DNA from 3 places in the Kitasatospora sp. NPDC059817 genome. Region 1 is predicted to be linked to each of the others. Evidence: riboswitches for the same ligand, from Rfam matches in the RefSeq annotation. Region 1 holds a riboswitch; each other region holds the start of a gene.
The links. A riboswitch is a leader RNA that binds a small molecule or an ion and turns the genes downstream of it on or off. The one in region 1 is predicted to bind cyclic di-AMP.
Positions count from the first base shown of each region.

Region 1 (5,398 bases):
GTTCGACGGGCAGGACCTGGACGTTCCGGTGATCATGGCGCCACCGCGGGGGGTGCGGGTGCGGTTCAGCCGGACCGGCGAGACCGCGGACGAGCTGATCCGCCGTCTGGTGCGGGCCGAGCCGCAGGGGCGTCCGGTGGTGGTGGTGTCCACCGACCGGGAGGTCGCGGAGGGCGTGCGGAAGGCGGGCGCGCGCCCCGTGGCCTCCGTTCTGCTGCTGAACCGGCTGGCGCGGCCCTGACGGCTGCCTCGACGGAATGACGCCTGGTCAGCGCCCGGTTTGCGGCGGTGTGCACATCCGGTGAAGCCTGCGGGGGAAGTGGAGTTCACGCCTTCGGGGGAGTGGCAAAACCCGTGGATCTTCCCTAGGGTGTGGCGTCAAACCTATTTTCCGGATTCTCACCTGATCGGGTGAGGCCGATGGAAGAAGGAGCAATTCCCTTGGCCTCCCACCGCCGTCCCAAGCAGCCGAGCCGCGCCCGGGTCTCCGTGCTCACCGCTGCCGCGGCGACCGCGGTCGCCCTCTCCGCGCAGGTCGCCGCGCACGCCGCGCCCCAGCCCAGCAAGAGCGACGTCAAGGCGCAGATCGACCAGCTCCAGCAGGACCAGGAGCAGGCGGCGGAGAAGTACAACGGCGCCAAGGAGCGGGCCGACCAGCTCCGCAAGCAGTCCGACCAGCTGCAGGACAAGGTGGCCCGCAGCCAGGACGAGATGACCCAGCTCCAGACCGGCCTGGCCGGCGTGGCGGGCGAGCAGTACCGCACCGGCGGCATCGACCCGTCCGTCCAGCTGATGCTCTCCTCGGACCCGTCCGGCTACCTGGAGAAGGCGTCCAGCGCCCAGCAGGCCAGCGCCAGCGAGTCCGAGGCGCTCAAGGGCCTGCTGGACCAGCAGCGCCGGCTGGACCAGGAGAAGTCCGAGGCCGCCGCCGTCCTGGCCTCGCTCGACTCCACCACCAAGGACCTGAACCAGGCCAAGACGGACGTCAACCAGAAGCTCAAGGCCGCGCAGGACCTGCTGAACTCGCTCAGCGCCTCCGACCGCGCCGCGCTGCGGGCCCAGCAGCAGCAGGACGACCGCGCCTCGCGCGGCAGCGACCGCGCCGACCTCGGCAGCCTCCCGCAGGCCGGCGGCTACGCGGGCGTGGCCGTCGCCAAGGCGATGAGCAAGCAGGGCTCGCCGTACGTGTGGGGCGCCACCGGCTCGACCACCTTCGACTGCTCGGGCCTGATGGTCTGGGCGTACGGCCAGGCCGGCGTCTCGCTGCCGCGTACCTCGCAGGAGCAGGGCAACGTCGGCACCAAGGTCACGTTGGACCAGGCCCAGCCGGGCGACCTGGTCATCTACGGCCCCGACCGGCACCACGTCGGGATGTACATCGGCAACGGCATGGTGGTGCACGCGCCGCACACCGGCGACGTGGTGAAGGTGATGAAGGTCGACGCGATGCCGATCAACACGATCCGCCGGGTCTGACGGCCCGACACGCCCGAAGGGCCCCGTCCGGGCCTGTGATCCACGCCACCCTCCGACCGGGGGTGGCGTTCGGGTTTTGTCCGTCGCGCGAGTCCCCGGTGAAGACTGATCAGCTTTGCGTGCGGCGGTGATCACTATGTGTCATATTCACAAAAGAACTTTGGTCTTCTTCCGTCTTTTTTCTGACAAGGATTTGAACGGATCACGGTTCAGTTACTAGGGTCGTGCCCCGAACCACCGCACTCCCGATCGCCCAGCCAGGGTGACGGCGGTGGTTTCCGTCGAGTTCGTGACGCAGCGGGGCGGGCCCAGTGCCTGCCCGACGGGGAGCCCAGCAGTCGGGGGTGCTGTCGAACGGAGCCGGGGAACCACGTTCCTCCGGGGTGAATCGGCGCCAGGTCGGCCGGTGGAACGGCCGTGAGGCGTCGTAGGGCACGCTTCCGGCCCGAACCCGTCAGCTCACCCGGTAGACGGCGTAGGAAGAAGGAGTCCGCCTTCGTGGCGTCCCATCGTCGTCCCAAGCCCGCTAGTCGCACCCGGGTCTCGATCATGACCGGCTTCGCCGCCGCGGCCGTCGCGCTGTCCGCGCAGTCCGGCGCCCACGCCGACCCGCAGCCGACCAAGGACCAGGTCAAGGAGCAGGTCGACCAGCTCAACGAGCAGGCCGAGGTCGCGACCGAGAAGCTCAACGCCGCCCAGGAGAAGCAGCAGCAGCTGCAGAAGCAGGTCACCGACCTCCAGGACCAGGTGGCGCGGCAGCAGGGGCAGGTGACCGACCTTCAGGGCGGCCTGGCCGAGATCGCCGGCGAGCAGTACCGCAACGGCGGCATATCGCAGACCGTCCAGCTGATGTTCTCCGCCAGCCCGGACACCTTCCTGAGCCAGGCCGACACGCTGAACCAGGCCGGCGGCACCCAGAAGGGCCAGCTCAAGCAGCTCCAGGACGAGCAGCGCAAGCTCGACCAGGTGCGCTCCGAGGCCCAGGGCAAGCTCGCCGAGATGGAGACCACCACCCAGCAGCTGAAGAGCGCCAAGGACGAGGTCCAGGGCAAGCTCAAGGCCGCGCAGGACCTCTTCAACACCCTGTCCGAGCAGGAGCGCCAGGCGATCCGCGCGGCCGAGGAGAAGGCCGCCGCCGAGGCCAAGGCGAAGGCCGACGCCGCCGCGAAGGCCGCCCAGCAGCAGGCGGCGGCCCAGCAGGCCGCCGACCGCTCCTCCCGCGACAACAGCCGCACCGACCTGAGCGCGTCGCAGGCCCCCGCCGCGCCGGTCACCAAGCCGAGCGCCGGCAGCTCGCGCGGCGCCGCGGCGCTGTCCATCGCCGCCTCCAAGATCGGCAGCCCGTACGTCTACGGCGCCTCCGGCCCCGGTTCCTTCGACTGCTCGGGCCTGATGGTCTGGGCGTTCAACCAGGTCGACGTGGCGCTGCCGCGCACCTCGCAGGAGCAGGCCCACGCCGGTACCCGGATCGGCACCGACCTCTCCCAGGCCCAGCCCGGCGACCTGCTGATCTTCTACGGGGACGCCCACCACGTCGGCATCTACGCCGGCAACGGCCAGGTGCTGCACGCGCCCAAGCCCGGCGCGTCGGTCCGCTACGAGGCGGTCGGCAACATGCCGCTGACCTCCATCGTGCGGGTCTGATCCCCGCGCAGGCCCTCCCAGGCCCGGCCTTCCACCACGGAAGGCCGGGCCTGCGGCTTTTCCGGCGCCTCGGACTGATGTCCGATTACGGGTCAAATATTCGGGTTGGCAGGGGTTTGGACTCGGTTGCCCGGACTCGCTAACGTCTGCCACCGGACTCCGCTTCCAGGGCCGCCCGCGTTGGTGCGGCGGCGGGGCCCCACCGCCGGATCGGAGCCGCTGCCGCCATGCCCGTGCACCGTCGTCCCCAACTGCTCGCCCGTGCGCTGGTGCTGACCGCGGCCGCCACCACCGCCCTGGGCGTGACGGCGGGCGGCAGCGCCCAGGCCGCCCCCGCCGTGCCGGACACGCCCACCCGCAAGGACGTCAAGGCGCAGGTGGAACAGCTCTACGGCGAGGCCGAGCAGGCGTCCGAGAAGTACAACGCCGCCCTGGAGACGCAGCAGCGCCTCCAGGGCGAGACGACCGTCCTCCAGGGCGAGATCGCCGTCGCCCAGGACCAGCTCAACCAGTTGCGCGGCGACCTCGCCACCGTGGCCGGCGCCGAGTACCGCGGCGGCGGCATGGCCCAGACCGTCCAGCTGATGCTCTCCACCGACCCGGAGGGCTACCTGTCCCGGGCCCGCACCCTCGACCAGGCCGCCGAGCGGCAGCAGGAGACCCTGCACGAACTGGCCACCCGCCAGCGCCGGCTCGACCAGCGCCGCACCGAGACCGCCGGCAAGCTCGCCGAACTCGACCAGGCCCGCCGCTCGCTCGCCGACAGCAAGCAGCAGATCCAGCAGCGGCTCACCAAGGCCCAGCGGCTGCTGAACAGCCTGGGCGTCGCCGAGCGGGCCCGGATGGCCGCCCAGGACGCCCAGGAGGCCGAGCAGCGCGCCACCCGGGGCACCGACCGGCTGGACCTCGGCACGGCCCCGCCCGCCTCCGAGCGCGGGGCGGCCGCGCTGGCCGCCGCGGTGCGGATGATCGGCTCGCCCTACCTCTACGGATCCACCGGGCCCCGCGCCTTCGACTGCTCCGGTCTGATGTACTACAGCTGGCGGCAGGCCGGAGTGACCCTGCCGCGCACCTCGCAGGCCCAGGCGTACGTCGGGCAGCGGGTCAGCCTCTCCGAAGCGCGGCCGGGAGACCTGGTGATCTTCTACCGGGACATGCACCACGTCGGGATGTACGCCGGCGGCGGGGTGATCGTGCACGCCCCCTACCCGGGCGCCAGGGTCCGCTACGAGAGCGTCAACGCGATGCCGGTCGCGGGGGTGGTCCGGCTCTGAGCCCGGCACCGTCCGACCCCGACACCCCCCACCCGATAGGCGGCGCCCGCCGGACGCTGTCCCGGCGCGGTGCGCTGCTGCTCGCGGTCGGCGGTCTGGCCCAGCTGTCGCTGCCGCCGGCCGCCCCGGCGGCCCCCTCGGCGGCCGGGCGGGCGTCGGGCCGGTGGGCGGCGGACCGGCGGGCCGAGGTGGCCGCACTGCTGGACGCGCGGGCCCGGGCGCTGCCCTCCTGGTCCGGACCGGCGGCGATCGAGGCCGGCTACCGCAACCTGGTGCTCGGCGCGGACGCCGGGCCGGAGCGGCTCACGGCCGCCGCCGACCTGGCGGTCCGGATCACCGGGTACGACGACTACCCGGTGGTGTACCCGCGCCGGATCGACCTGGTCCGGGCCGGCGGCAGCTGGCGGGTCGACCGGGAGGAGAGCGCGAGCGGGCCCCCGGCACTCTGGGACCTCGGCTCCGCCCGGTCCGCGGCGGGCGCGCACTGCCTGGTGCTGGGCCTGGCCGACGGGCCCGACCCGGCCGGCCTGGTCGCGGTGGGGGACCGGGCCGTGCCCGCCGTGAGCGAGGCCTGGGGCACCGGCTGGGCGGGCCGCCTGCTGCTCGAAGTGCCCGCCACCGCAGAGCAGTTCGCCCGGCTGCTGGAGGTCGACCCGGCGGGCTGGACGGGCATGGCGGCGGTCACCTCGGCCGCCGCCGGCGCGCCCTGGCACACCCCCGCCGACCGGGTGCTGGTCAACCCCGGGACGTTCGGGCGGCTCAGCGACTTCGGCCGGCAGGTGGTCGTCACCCACGAGGCCACCCACGTCGCGACCAGGGCCGACACCCGGGCCTGGACACCGCTCTGGCTCTCCGAGGGCGTCGCCGACTGGACCGCCTACCGGGGCTCCGGCCGGCGCCCGCAGCAGATCGCCCCCGAGCTGGCCCGGGACGTCGCCGCCGGCCGGCTGCCCGCCGCGCTGCCCGCCGACCGGGACTTCACCGCGGGCGCCGACGGCATCGCC
Region 1 covers NZ_JBHWIR010000012.1:34,779-40,176, reverse strand. Annotated here, with positions in the region: gene ACFV61_RS04530 (NYN domain-containing protein) at 1-241, shown strand, start outside; gene ACFV61_RS04525 (NlpC/P60 family protein) at 442-1,476, shown strand; cyclic di-AMP (ydaO/yuaA leader) riboswitch at 1,815-1,964, shown strand; gene ACFV61_RS04520 (NlpC/P60 family protein) at 1,975-3,120, shown strand; gene ACFV61_RS04515 (NlpC/P60 family protein) at 3,348-4,394, shown strand; gene ACFV61_RS04510 (hypothetical protein) at 4,583-5,398, shown strand, end outside.

Region 2 (5,398 bases), on a different contig from region 1:
ACGTGAATCGACTCTTGCATCTGCAGTGAGCGCACACCACCATGGTGCACGTGCACCTGCACATCCCTGGCAATCCCGCGGGCTCCGCGTCGACCCCACGCGCGACTCCGTGCACCGACCCGGCAGCGTTCCCCCGCGCCACCGGGGGATCGTGTGCGCGCGCGCTGGTCGAGGGGGCGGCCGAGCGGCCGAGCGAGTCGGAGGTGACCGGCATGACCCCGGCGGGTCCAGCCGTGTCCGCCCCCTTATGGGAGGAGCTCTTCATGAGCACCGGTACGGCTTTGGCGGTTGACCCCCATGTGGTCACCTGTACGCTCGCTCCTCGCTTCGAAGCCGTCAGAACCGCGCGCGACTTCGCCAGAACCTCTCTTCAGCGCTGGGGCCTGATGGAGCTGTTCGACGACGTCGCGCTGGTGGCCTCGGAGCTGGTGACCAACGCACTGCGGCATGCGATCGGCGCACGACCCGACCCTGCGGGTGGCGCCCAGGGCGAGTACGACTTTCCCATACAGCCGACCCCCGAGGGCCGGCTGCCGATCCGAATAAGCCTGGTCCACCGCTCTCCCCAGGTGGTCTGCGCGGTGAGCGACCCGAGCTGCATCGGCCCGGTCGCCCGGGAGGCGGACTTCGTCGCCGAGTCCGGCCGCGGACTGCACCTGGTGGAGTCCTTCAGCCGCTCCTGGGGTTGGCACCCGCTGGGCAGCGGCAAGGTGGTCTGGGCCCTGTTCGAGGCGGAGCCGGCCACCGGTTCCGAACTCGGTGGACGGCACCGGCGCTCGGCCTAGCGCCAGGCGGCGCGCGGCCGGCCGAGGGAGGCCCCGGGAGGACCGCACCCCGGGCTCCGCGGGGCGGCTCGACGGGCCTGGCGCGGGTGCGCCACGGGCTCCGGCTCAGTCCTCAGGACGATTCCCACGACGATTGCCGGGTCGGCCCCCCGGACGAGCCGGCCGGACTGACGGCCGGACACCCCGGCGGCCCGCCCCCCGTCCACGTCCGGGCCCCCAACCGTGTGCGGGACCACCCGCCGCGCCTGCGCGCGGTCGGCCGCGAGAGCGCCCGTCGGGAGAACGCCCGTCGCGTGGCCCCGGACCGGCCCCGGAAAAGACAAAGGCCGTCGCGGTGTCAGCACCCACGACGGCCCCCCGATGGCAGGACGGCGGCCGGTCAGACCGCCAGGTGGTCGAACTCCCCGTCCTTGGCCCCCAGCAGCAGGGCGGCGATCTCGGCCCGGGTGTAGATGAGCGCCGGCCCTTCCGGGAAGCGCGAGTTGCGCATCGCCACATCGCCCCCCGGCAGGGCCGCGAACTCGACGCAGTTCCCCTGGGAGTTGCTGTGCAGGCTCTTCTGCCAGAGAACCCCCTTGAGGTCGGCGGCCGCCATCCCGTTGTAGGTGTCGTACGAGCCGTGCGTGTCCTGCGAGTCGTGCATAGAAATCTCCCGAAGAGCTCCGGAGTGGTCGTCCAGCGCGGCGCTCCCGGCACCCGCCGAACGAACGGACCGGCCCCGTACCGGCCCGGCACAACGCCTCACTTGACGCGATGATAGCTGCTGTGCACGTGCATCAGCACGGGACATTGCAGGTGCACGAGGCCTTTCACCGGCAGTTCCGAACTCTTCACGGGCCCTTCTCCTGACGGTACGTAAACGGACATAGCCGAGTGAATCGCCAGATTCTCGATAACCGGCCGTGAGCGGTTCCCCGCTGAATGTTGATCTTCAGACGCCCGGAGTCGCGCTGCCGTGACGCTCCGTCAGGCGACCTCCTGGCTGTGAGACATCTCACGCGCCACACAGGCAACTCGACGCCCCGTCGGACACGTCAGGGCTACGAGCGGTGATCGCTCGAAGGCTGGGTGAGATATGTCCGGATTGCGGGCAAACCACCCGGACGGACACGGCGGGAACGCGACGCACCCGCCATGACCACGTGAAACTCGAACGGCAGCCGAATGCAGGCCTGACGGGCCGATGTCCTACGATCTCCGGCATGAGCACCGCAGCCATCCCGGGCGCGCCACTGCCCGTCCGCACTCCAGGCTCCCGTGCGCGGGGGCGCCACCGCCGCCCCGAGCGCCCCGAGATCCCGGCCGGCTCCCCGGCCCTGGTGCTCGCCGTGCCCGCGACCGCCGGGCCCGAGTCCCGCTCGGTCGTCGAGGAGCTGCTGTCGATCGTCCGCAGCGAGCAGAGCGGCATCCAGACCGCCGTCGGCTACCTCCCGGGCGAAGCCGCCCAGGGGGTCGACAGTGACGACCGCACCGTCGCCGAACTGCTGGCCATGGCCGCCGAGGCGGGCCTGCCCGCGCCGGTCCTGGTGCCGCTGGTACCCGGCCCGCACGGATTCCTGACCGAACTTCACGCCCTCGCCGCGGAGTACGGAGCCCCCGTCACCGACGTGCTCGGCCCGCACCCGCTGCTCGCCGAGGCCGTGCACGTGCGCCTGTCCGAGGCCGGCCTGGCACGCGCCGACCGGGCCCGGCTGTTCGCCATCGCGACCGCCGCGGACGGCGTCGTGCTGACCACCGTCGGCGGCGAGGAGGCCGCTGCCGCGGCCGGCATCACCGGTGTCCTGCTGGCGGCCCGGCTGGCCGTCCCGGTCGTGCCCGCCGCGCTCGACGTGCCGGGCTCGGTCGCCGCGGCCGTCAACCACCTCAAGGAGACCGGCTCCCAGCGCCCGGCGCTGGCCCCGCTGGTGATCGGGCCGGAGGCCGACTCCGAACTGCTCGCCACGGCCGCCGAGGAGACCGGCTGCCCGTCCGCGGCGCCGCTGGGCGCCTACCCGACGGTCGGCCAGCTGATCGCCGCCACCTACCTGGCCGCGCTGCCGGCACCCTCCCCCGAGGCCCTGGCGCAGGCCGAGGCCGAGGCGGCGGAGACCGCCGAGGGCGCGCACGCCGACCACTCCGGCCGGGGCGGTCACGCCGCCCACGCCGCTCGCACCGCCACCGAGGAGTCGGCCGGCCAGTAGCGGTCACCGCACGCGTGAAGGGCCCGGAACGTAGCCGTTCCGGGCCCTTCCTGCTTGTCCCGTAAGGGAGTTAAAGGGCGAATGGGTGCGATGTCCGTTCTATCCGCATTTGTTCGCCGTCGCTCGATCCATCCCCCGACGGCCACAGTGTGGACGCACCTCCTTCTCGGCGGGCGGCCCCCGGGGGACCCGACCCGCCGTCACCCGCCTCCTGAAGCACAGACAGTTGTGCACGCCCTTCGCGGCATTGCCGGAAATCGGCCATTTTCGATCATGGCGAGCGAGGGGAACGACCGTTCTCGCCAAACCGTGATGCGCGTCACAGGTGTTTGCAGTTTGAACTTAAGTCTGCTTAACGTGCTCCCCGTTCGTGGCCACACGAACCCAGTTCATCCGCGACGCCGAGTCCTGCCGTCGGATGTCCTGGCAGCGCGAAAACGCACCACGGCAGGAGCGGGGGACCCACAGGTAAGTCGCCCCGGACCGTTCCCCGGAACGATCCAGGGCTAGGGGTGAAGCCGCGCCCACAGCGCGGCCGGGCAACTCCAGCCCGAATCCGACAGCTCACCTCGCAGGCGTGGGAGAGGACTGCGTCTTCATGCTGCCCACCAACGGCACCCGTCTGTCCAGTCGTACCCGACGCGTGATCGCCGCCATCGGCGTCGCGGGCGTCGGCCTCACCATCCCCTGCCTCACCTCCGGCACCGCCTCCGCCGCCTCCGTCGCCACCTGGGACAAGGTCGCCCAGTGCGAGAGCACCGGCAACTGGAGCATCAACACCGGCAACGGCTTCTACGGCGGCCTGCAGTTCACCTCCAGCACCTGGGCCGCCTTCGGCGGCACCGCGTACGCCCCCCAGGCCAACCAGGCCACCAAGGACCAGCAGATCGCCGTCGCCGAGAAGGTCCTCGCCTCGCAGGGCCCCGGCGCCTGGCCGGTGTGCTCGGTCCAGGCCGGCCTGACCAAGGGCGGCGCCGCGGCTGCCGTCGACACCTCGGCCGGCTCGACCACCGGCTCGGCTGCCAGCTCGACCGCCACCAAGCCCGCCGCGAAGCCGGCCACCCCGGCCGCCAAGCCCGCGCAGAGCCAGGCCCCGGCCACCCCGGCCGCGAAGCCCGCCAAGCCGGCCGCACCGGCCCAGGACCAGGCACAGGCCCCCGCCGACTCCGCCAACGGCACCTCGGCGCAGAAGGGCCAGAACCAGGCCCAGAACAGCGCCCAGCCCCAGGGCGACGACTACACCGTCGCCTCCGGCGACTGGCTGTCCTCGATCGCCGACAAGCACAACCTCCAGGGCGGCTGGCAGCGGCTGTACGAGCTCAACCGCGGCACCCTGACCGAGGGTCCGGACACCATCTACCCGGGCCAGCGCCTCTCGTTCAAGGACGGCGGCCAGGCCCAGCAGTCGGCTCAGACCGACCAGTCCGGCTCGGACTTCACCTGGTTCGACCGCTCGCAGAAGTCCGGCCAGACCTCCAACGGCGCCGCCGTGAACGCCAAGCCGACCGCCCAGCCGCAGGCCCCGGCCCCGACCTCGACCCCGGCCGCCAAGCCGGCTTCCAAGCCGGCCGCCCAGGCGCAGACCCCCGCTCAGGCCCCGGCCGCCACCGGCAGCATGGCCGCCGCGGTCTCCTTCGCCCAGTCGAAGGTCGGCCAGGCGTACGTCTACGGCGGTACCGGCAACGGCGGTTGGGACTGCTCCGGCCTGACCCAGGCCGCGCTGCGCGCCGCGGGTGTCTCCGTCCCGCGCGTCGCCGCCGACCAGGCCGCCGCCAGCACCCGCGTCTCGCTGGACAGCCTGCAGGCGGGCGACCTGCTGTTCTGGTCCAACAACGGCCAGAACTCCGGCGTCTACCACGTCGCGATCTACATCGGCGGCGGCCAGTACGTCGAGGCCGCCAACCCGAGCTCGGGCGTGCGCCTGCAGACCGTCGCCAACTGGGCGCCGGACTTCGCCGGCCGGGTCTGAGCACGACCCGCGGGTGACAGCTGACAACTGACGGCTGACAGATAACAGATTTCAGATAACAGATTTCATCATCTGTTATCTGTCAGCCTCCGCCCGCCCCGGCGGTCGCCCGGCGCCGTAGGAAGGCCGCCGGCAGGCCGCCGGGCAGGACCGCCCGGGGCCATGGTCAAAGCCCGCCCCCAGCGGGCATGCTGCTGCTCCGGCACCCGAGGAGGAGTCACCATGGCCCAGGTCACCGTCACACTCGACGCCAACCTCGCGATCGACGCAATGATGCTCTCCGGCACCAAGAACCCGCAGGACGCCGTCGAACTCGTCCTGCGCGACTACCTGGCCCGCGGCCGCCGCACCGAGACCCGCACCGGCGACGCCACCGACGGCCAACGGCTCACCGAGAGCCGCCCCACGGACCACGAGGGCTGACCCGGCACCCGGGCGGCACGCAACGGGCCCCGGAGAGCAAC
Region 2 covers NZ_JBHWIR010000087.1:13,088-18,485, reverse strand. Annotated here, with positions in the region: gene ACFV61_RS19790 (ATP-binding protein) at 264-785, shown strand; gene ACFV61_RS19785 (DUF397 domain-containing protein) at 1,165-1,428, opposite strand; gene ACFV61_RS19780 (hypothetical protein) at 1,988-2,965, shown strand; cyclic di-AMP (ydaO/yuaA leader) riboswitch at 3,396-3,556, shown strand; gene ACFV61_RS19775 (transglycosylase family protein) at 3,543-4,934, shown strand; gene ACFV61_RS19770 (hypothetical protein) at 5,157-5,357, shown strand.
Region 2: another riboswitch for cyclic di-AMP. It lies ahead of ACFV61_RS19775 (transglycosylase family protein); the one in region 1 lies ahead of ACFV61_RS04520 (NlpC/P60 family protein).

Region 3 (5,398 bases), on a different contig from region 1:
GGGCCGGGAAGGCGGGCGGGACCGGGGAGGCGGGCGGGGTTCAGCGGCCGAGCAGGCCCTGGGCGGCGGCCCGGTTCACGTTGGTCAGGCCGCGGACCAGCTGGGCGGTGAGGATGATGAGCAGCACCCCGACCAGCGAGAAGCCGGCGATCTGCCAGGCCCCCTCGACGTAGTAGACGTGCTGGACGTTGTCGCTGTCGTAGAAGTCGAAGAGCCGGTACCCGCGCCACGGGGTGAAGGCCGGGAAGACCCACTGGTAGAGCGGGTACAGCGCCATCGCCCAGCCGAGCAGCAGGAACACCAGCGACAGGGCGAAGCTGAGGACCGCCCACGGGAACATCACCACCTGGTAGAACGCGGCCTTCCACCCGGCCGGGTCCGCCAGCCGCGCGGTGATCGCCCCCCAGGTGCCCGGGCGGGTCTGGCGCACCGGCGCCGGGGCGGGCACGTCCAGGGCCAGCATGCCGCGCACCCGGGCCCGCTCCATCCGGCCCATGCCGCGGGCGACGGTGGTCAGGAGGGCGAGCACGGGCAGGCCGAGGACGGTGACGAAGGTGCCGACCCCCATGCAGAACAGGATGATCGAGACGGAGAAGCCGATGACCGACAGCGGCAGGCCGGTGAGCGTGTAGCCGATCTCGCGGTAGTAGTGCTTGGAGAACGGCGCCCGCCAGACGGCCGGCGGCTCCTCGGTCCGGTGGGCCCGAGCGGGACGCGGGTCGTCGCCGTAACCACCGAGGACGTCCCACTCGCGGTCCTGCGTGCTTCGGCTGATGCTCATGTCCCGGCCCCGGTCCCTCGTTCTCGGCTGCTGATGGCATCAGTCTGGTCGAACGGCGGGCCGGGGAGGATCCGGAGGCCTGGCGGATCGGGGGTGGGGTTAACCCCCCGGGCCTGACCCGGCAGGCCTGCCCCGGGTCCGTGCCGAATGTCCGCGCCGGACGTCCACTCCGGATGTCCGCGCCGAAAGGTCAGCCGGCCGCGCCGGTCCACTCGTCGGCGAGCAGCGAGTACAGGTACGAGTCGGACCAGGCGCCGCCCTTGTACAGGTCGTGCCGGACCCGCCCCTCCAGCTGGAACCCGAGCCGGAGGAGCACCTTGGCGGAGGCGGCGTTGTCCACGTCGACCCGGGCCGCCAGCCGGTGCACGCCGAGGGCCTCGAAGGAGAGCTCGCAGAGCAGGCCGGCGATCTCGCCCGCGTAGCCGCGGCCCCAGACGTCGCGGCCCAGCACGTAGCCGAGGTGGGCGGAGCGGTGCTTGCCGAGGGTGAGGGAGGCGTGGGCGATCGGCGTGGCGTCCACCGGGTCCTCGGCGTCGTCGCGCCGGGTGACGGCCAGCCGGTAGGTGTCCCGCTCCGGCGCCATCGCCTCCTCCAGGTAGAGCTCGATCTGGTCGGCGCAGGTTTCGCGGTCGCGCGGCTCGAAGGGGAGGTAGCGGGTGACCTCCGGGTCGCCGAACAGCCCGTGCAGCGCGTCCACGTCGCCGGGGGTGTGGTGATACTCGCGGATGGCCAGCCGGGGGCCGGTGAGTCGTACGGGGACCATGGCAGCCGACCCTACTCCCGGCCAGCGGTTACCGTTCGAGCTATGAACGACGAAGACCTGCGGCTCGCCCCGCGCACCAGGGCCGCCGACCTGCTCGCCTGGGCGGCGGAAGAGGACCGCACCCCGGTGGCCGAAGCGCCGCTGCGCGCGGTGCTGGCCCTGCTGGAGCTGGGCGAGGGCAGGATGCACGACGGCTGGCCCGAACTGACCTCGAACGCGGTGGAGCACCTGCTGTACGAGCGGCTCTACCTGTACGTCCAACCCGAACCGGAGGCGGACCCGTTCGCGTACGGCGCCGCCGTCCGGCTGCTGACCGACCACCAGCGGGCCGCCAAGCGGCTCAACGCCAAGCGCCAGGAGCGGCTGCACGCCGAGGCCGAGTGGCAGGGCGAGGTCGCGGCCGGGCTGCTGCGCCGCGCCGACCTGGTGACCTGGCCCCGGCTGTACGCGCTGCTGCTGCACGCGTACGGGGCGGACGTCACGGATCCGGAGGCGGTGCGGGAGTGGCTGACCGGCTTCCGGGAGCTGGCGCAGGAGGAGCGGCTGGCCAGGTTCGCCGCACTGGCGCAGACCGGCTGGCTGGACGAGGTGGACGAGCAGGGCTGGAGCCCGACCCGGGTGATCTCGGTCGGCATGGCCACCGACGGCGCGCGCCGGCTGCTGGAGCAGGGCCTGATGCGGCGCAGCTACCGCAACCTGACCGAGCTGACCGCGCTGGGGCGGCCGATGCCGGACGAACTGGCCGGGGACTTCGGGGCGTTCGAGGAGGCGGCGGTGGAGGCCGCGCTCGACCTGTACGGGGAGTGGACGGTGCCCGGGCTGCCGCGACTGCTGGTGGAGGAGTTCCCGGACCTCGCGCCGGAGCCGGGGCAGGAGGAGATCGACGCGTACCTGGCGGAGCTGGCGCAGGAGGAGTTCGACGCCCGCCTGGAGGAGCTGGCGGGATCGGCAGTCCCGGCGGACCAGGCAGACCCGACGGACCCGGCGCAGGAGTGACGCGGCGAAGCCCCAGCCGCGGTGCCTTCTGGTTCCGGCGGCCGGGGCTTCGCGGGTGCGTCAGGGGTTGAGGCCGCGCTGCTGGAACCAGGTCTCCGGGTCGACGGGGGCGCCGCCACCGGGGCGGACCTCCACGTGCAGGTGCGCGCCGGTGACGTTGCCGGTGGCGCCGACCTTGCCGATCTGCTGGCCGGAGCCGACCTTGCCGGAGCCCTTGATGATCGAGGAGAGGTGGCAGTACCAGATCTCGGTGCCGTCGGGCAGGGTCTCGACGATCCGGTAGCCGTACGAGCCGGACCAGCCGGCCGAGGTGATGGTGCCCTGACCGACCGCGTAGACGGGGGTGCCGGTGTCGGCGGCGAAGTCCAGGCCGGTGTGCAGGTGAGCCCAGTAGCGGGCGCTCTGGCCGTAGTGGGCGGTGAGGTGGTAGTCGCGCACCGGCAGGGTGAGGGCGGCGGCCTTGGCCCGCTCGGCCTCCTCGGCGGCCCGCTTGGCCTCGGCCTCCTTGGCGGCGGCCTTGGCCTCCGCCTCCTTCGCGGCCTGGACGCGGGCGTCCTCCTCGGCGGCGGTGCGCTGGCTGTCGGCCTGCAGCTGGATGCGGGCGGCGAGCGCGAGGCCGGGGTCGGCGGAGAGGGCGACCGGGGTCTCGTCCGGGGTCTCGATGGCGGGGGCGGCGGCCGGGGTGGCGGAGGCGAAGCCGGTGGCGCCCAGGGTGGCGGCGACGGCGGTGACGCCGAGCAGCGGGGAGGTCCCACGGACCTGACGCGGCATCCGGTGCCGGTTGGTCTCGGCCTCCGGGCCCGCGTACTCGGGGCCGTCCGGGCCGGGGTGGTCGAGGAGCCGGGTACCTGCTGCGAGGCCGGCCGGGTGTGCCGGGGTGTGCGTCGACGCCACGGAGGCGCGCTCCTTTCCTTCCTTCGCGCCTACCGGGTTAGCTGACGGGTTCGGAGCAGGAAGGTCTCCTACGGCTGGGCCGGAGCCCCGCCGATTCACCCCAAGGAACGTGGTTCCCCGGCTCCCTGACCTGCCCGGAGGCCGGTCGGCGGGATTAGGCGACGGCGCACGGTGCCGTCTGGGTACGGCGTTGAGGACCGCGCTGCGTTATCAAACGTTAATCCTAGGAGGCCCTGATTCCAAGCCGTTCGCCCGGGACGACCGGAGACAGACGGGGCACTCTGGGACGCGAAGGGCGTTTTGTCCCCCTTGGGCCCCTTGGGCACGCTTGAACACCATTGACGCCACCTCACGTGATCGGACGTCAACGGACGGCCCTTCATTCAGGCACTCACCACCGACCTCCCCCGCCCCACAGGGTGCGAAGGCTTGACGGCTAAGGCTATTAGCCTTAGCTTTATGGCTATCGGCAGCACACCGAAGCCCGCACCGGCAGCCCCCGGAGGCCCACCATGAACGCCACCAGCGCCCCCACCACCCAGTACCTCGACGTCACCGGCGGCCGCCTCGCCTACGACGACACCCGGCAGGGCGACGGCACCCCCGTCGTGCTGCTCCCCGGAATGCTCGACACCCGCGCCGCCTACCGGCACCTCCACCCGCTGCTGGCCGCCGCCGGCCGCCGGGTCATCACCATGGACCTGCGCGGCTTCGGCGAATCCTCGATCATCTGGGACGACTACTCCCCCGCCGCCATCGCCACCGACGTCCTCGCCCTGCTCGACCACCTCGGCATCGGCCGCGCCGTCCTGGTCGGCAACTCCTACACCGGCGCGACAGTCGTCAAGGCCGCCGGCGACGCCCCGGAGCGGGTCGCCGGCATCGCCCTGATCGACGCCTTCGTCGAGAACACCCCGCCCGGCGCCCTCATGCGCGGCGCCCTCCGCGTCATGGGCGCCCTGACCGTCCACTCGCCCGCCTTCTGGGGCCTCTACCACCGCAAGCTGGCCTACCCGGGCGCCAAGCCCGCCGACTTCGACACGTACGTGGCCGGACTCGTCGCCGCCATGCGCACCCCCGGCCGCAAGACCGCCACCCGCGGATACGTCGGCGGGGACTCCGCGCCCGTCGGCTGGACCGCGGCCGTCCGCTGCCCCTCGCTCGTCATCATGGGCAGCAAGGACCCCGACTTCCCCAAGCCGGAAGCCGTCGCCGACCGGCAGGCCGCCGCGCTCAACGCGCGGAAGGTCATGATCGACGGATCCGGGCACTACCCGATGGCCGACAACCCGCAGGCCACCGCCGGCGCCCTGCTGCCCTTCCTCGCCGAACTCGCCTGAGCCCCGCCCACCCCGTCCGCCCACGTCAGCCCCGCCCCCACGCGCCGCCCCGCCACGTACGCCTTCCACCGACGGAGAGCCCACACCATGCCCCGAGTAGGACTCACCCCCGAGCAGGTCGTCGACCACGCCCTCGCCCTCATCGACGAGCAGGGCGCCGACGCCCTCACCCTGGCCGCCGTCGCCGCCCGGGCCGGGGTCGCCACCCCGTCGCTGTACAAGCACGTCAGCGGCGGCCTCACCGAACTGCGGCGGCTCATCGCCGTCCGGGTCACCGAGGAACTCGCCGACCGGCTCGCCGAGGCCGCCGTCGGCCGCAGCGGGGACGACGCCGTCGCCACCGTGCTGCGCGCCTACCACGCGTACGCCACCGAGCACCCGCACCGCTACAACGCCCTCCCCCAGGCCCCGCAGCCGGACGACGACCTCACCCGCGCGGCCGGCCGGCTCGTCGGGGTGATCATCGCCGTCCTGCGGGAGTACGGCCTCGACGGCGCGGAGGCGATCCACGCCGCCCGCACCGTCCGCTCCGTCGCCCACGGCTTCGCCTCCCTCTCCATCGGCGGCGGCTTCCAGCTCGCCGAAGACCTGGCCACCACCCAGAGCCGCCTCATCACCCTCCTC
Region 3 covers NZ_JBHWIR010000071.1:19,995-25,392, forward strand. Annotated here, with positions in the region: gene ACFV61_RS17505 (sensor domain-containing protein) at 41-781, opposite strand; gene ACFV61_RS17510 (GNAT family N-acetyltransferase) at 972-1,544, opposite strand; gene ACFV61_RS17515 (hypothetical protein) at 1,587-2,540, shown strand; gene ACFV61_RS17520 (M23 family metallopeptidase) at 2,601-3,434, opposite strand; cyclic di-AMP (ydaO/yuaA leader) riboswitch at 3,447-3,605, opposite strand; gene ACFV61_RS17525 (alpha/beta fold hydrolase) at 3,947-4,774, shown strand; gene ACFV61_RS17530 (TetR/AcrR family transcriptional regulator) at 4,862-5,398, shown strand, end outside.
Region 3: another riboswitch for cyclic di-AMP. It lies ahead of ACFV61_RS17520 (M23 family metallopeptidase); the one in region 1 lies ahead of ACFV61_RS04520 (NlpC/P60 family protein).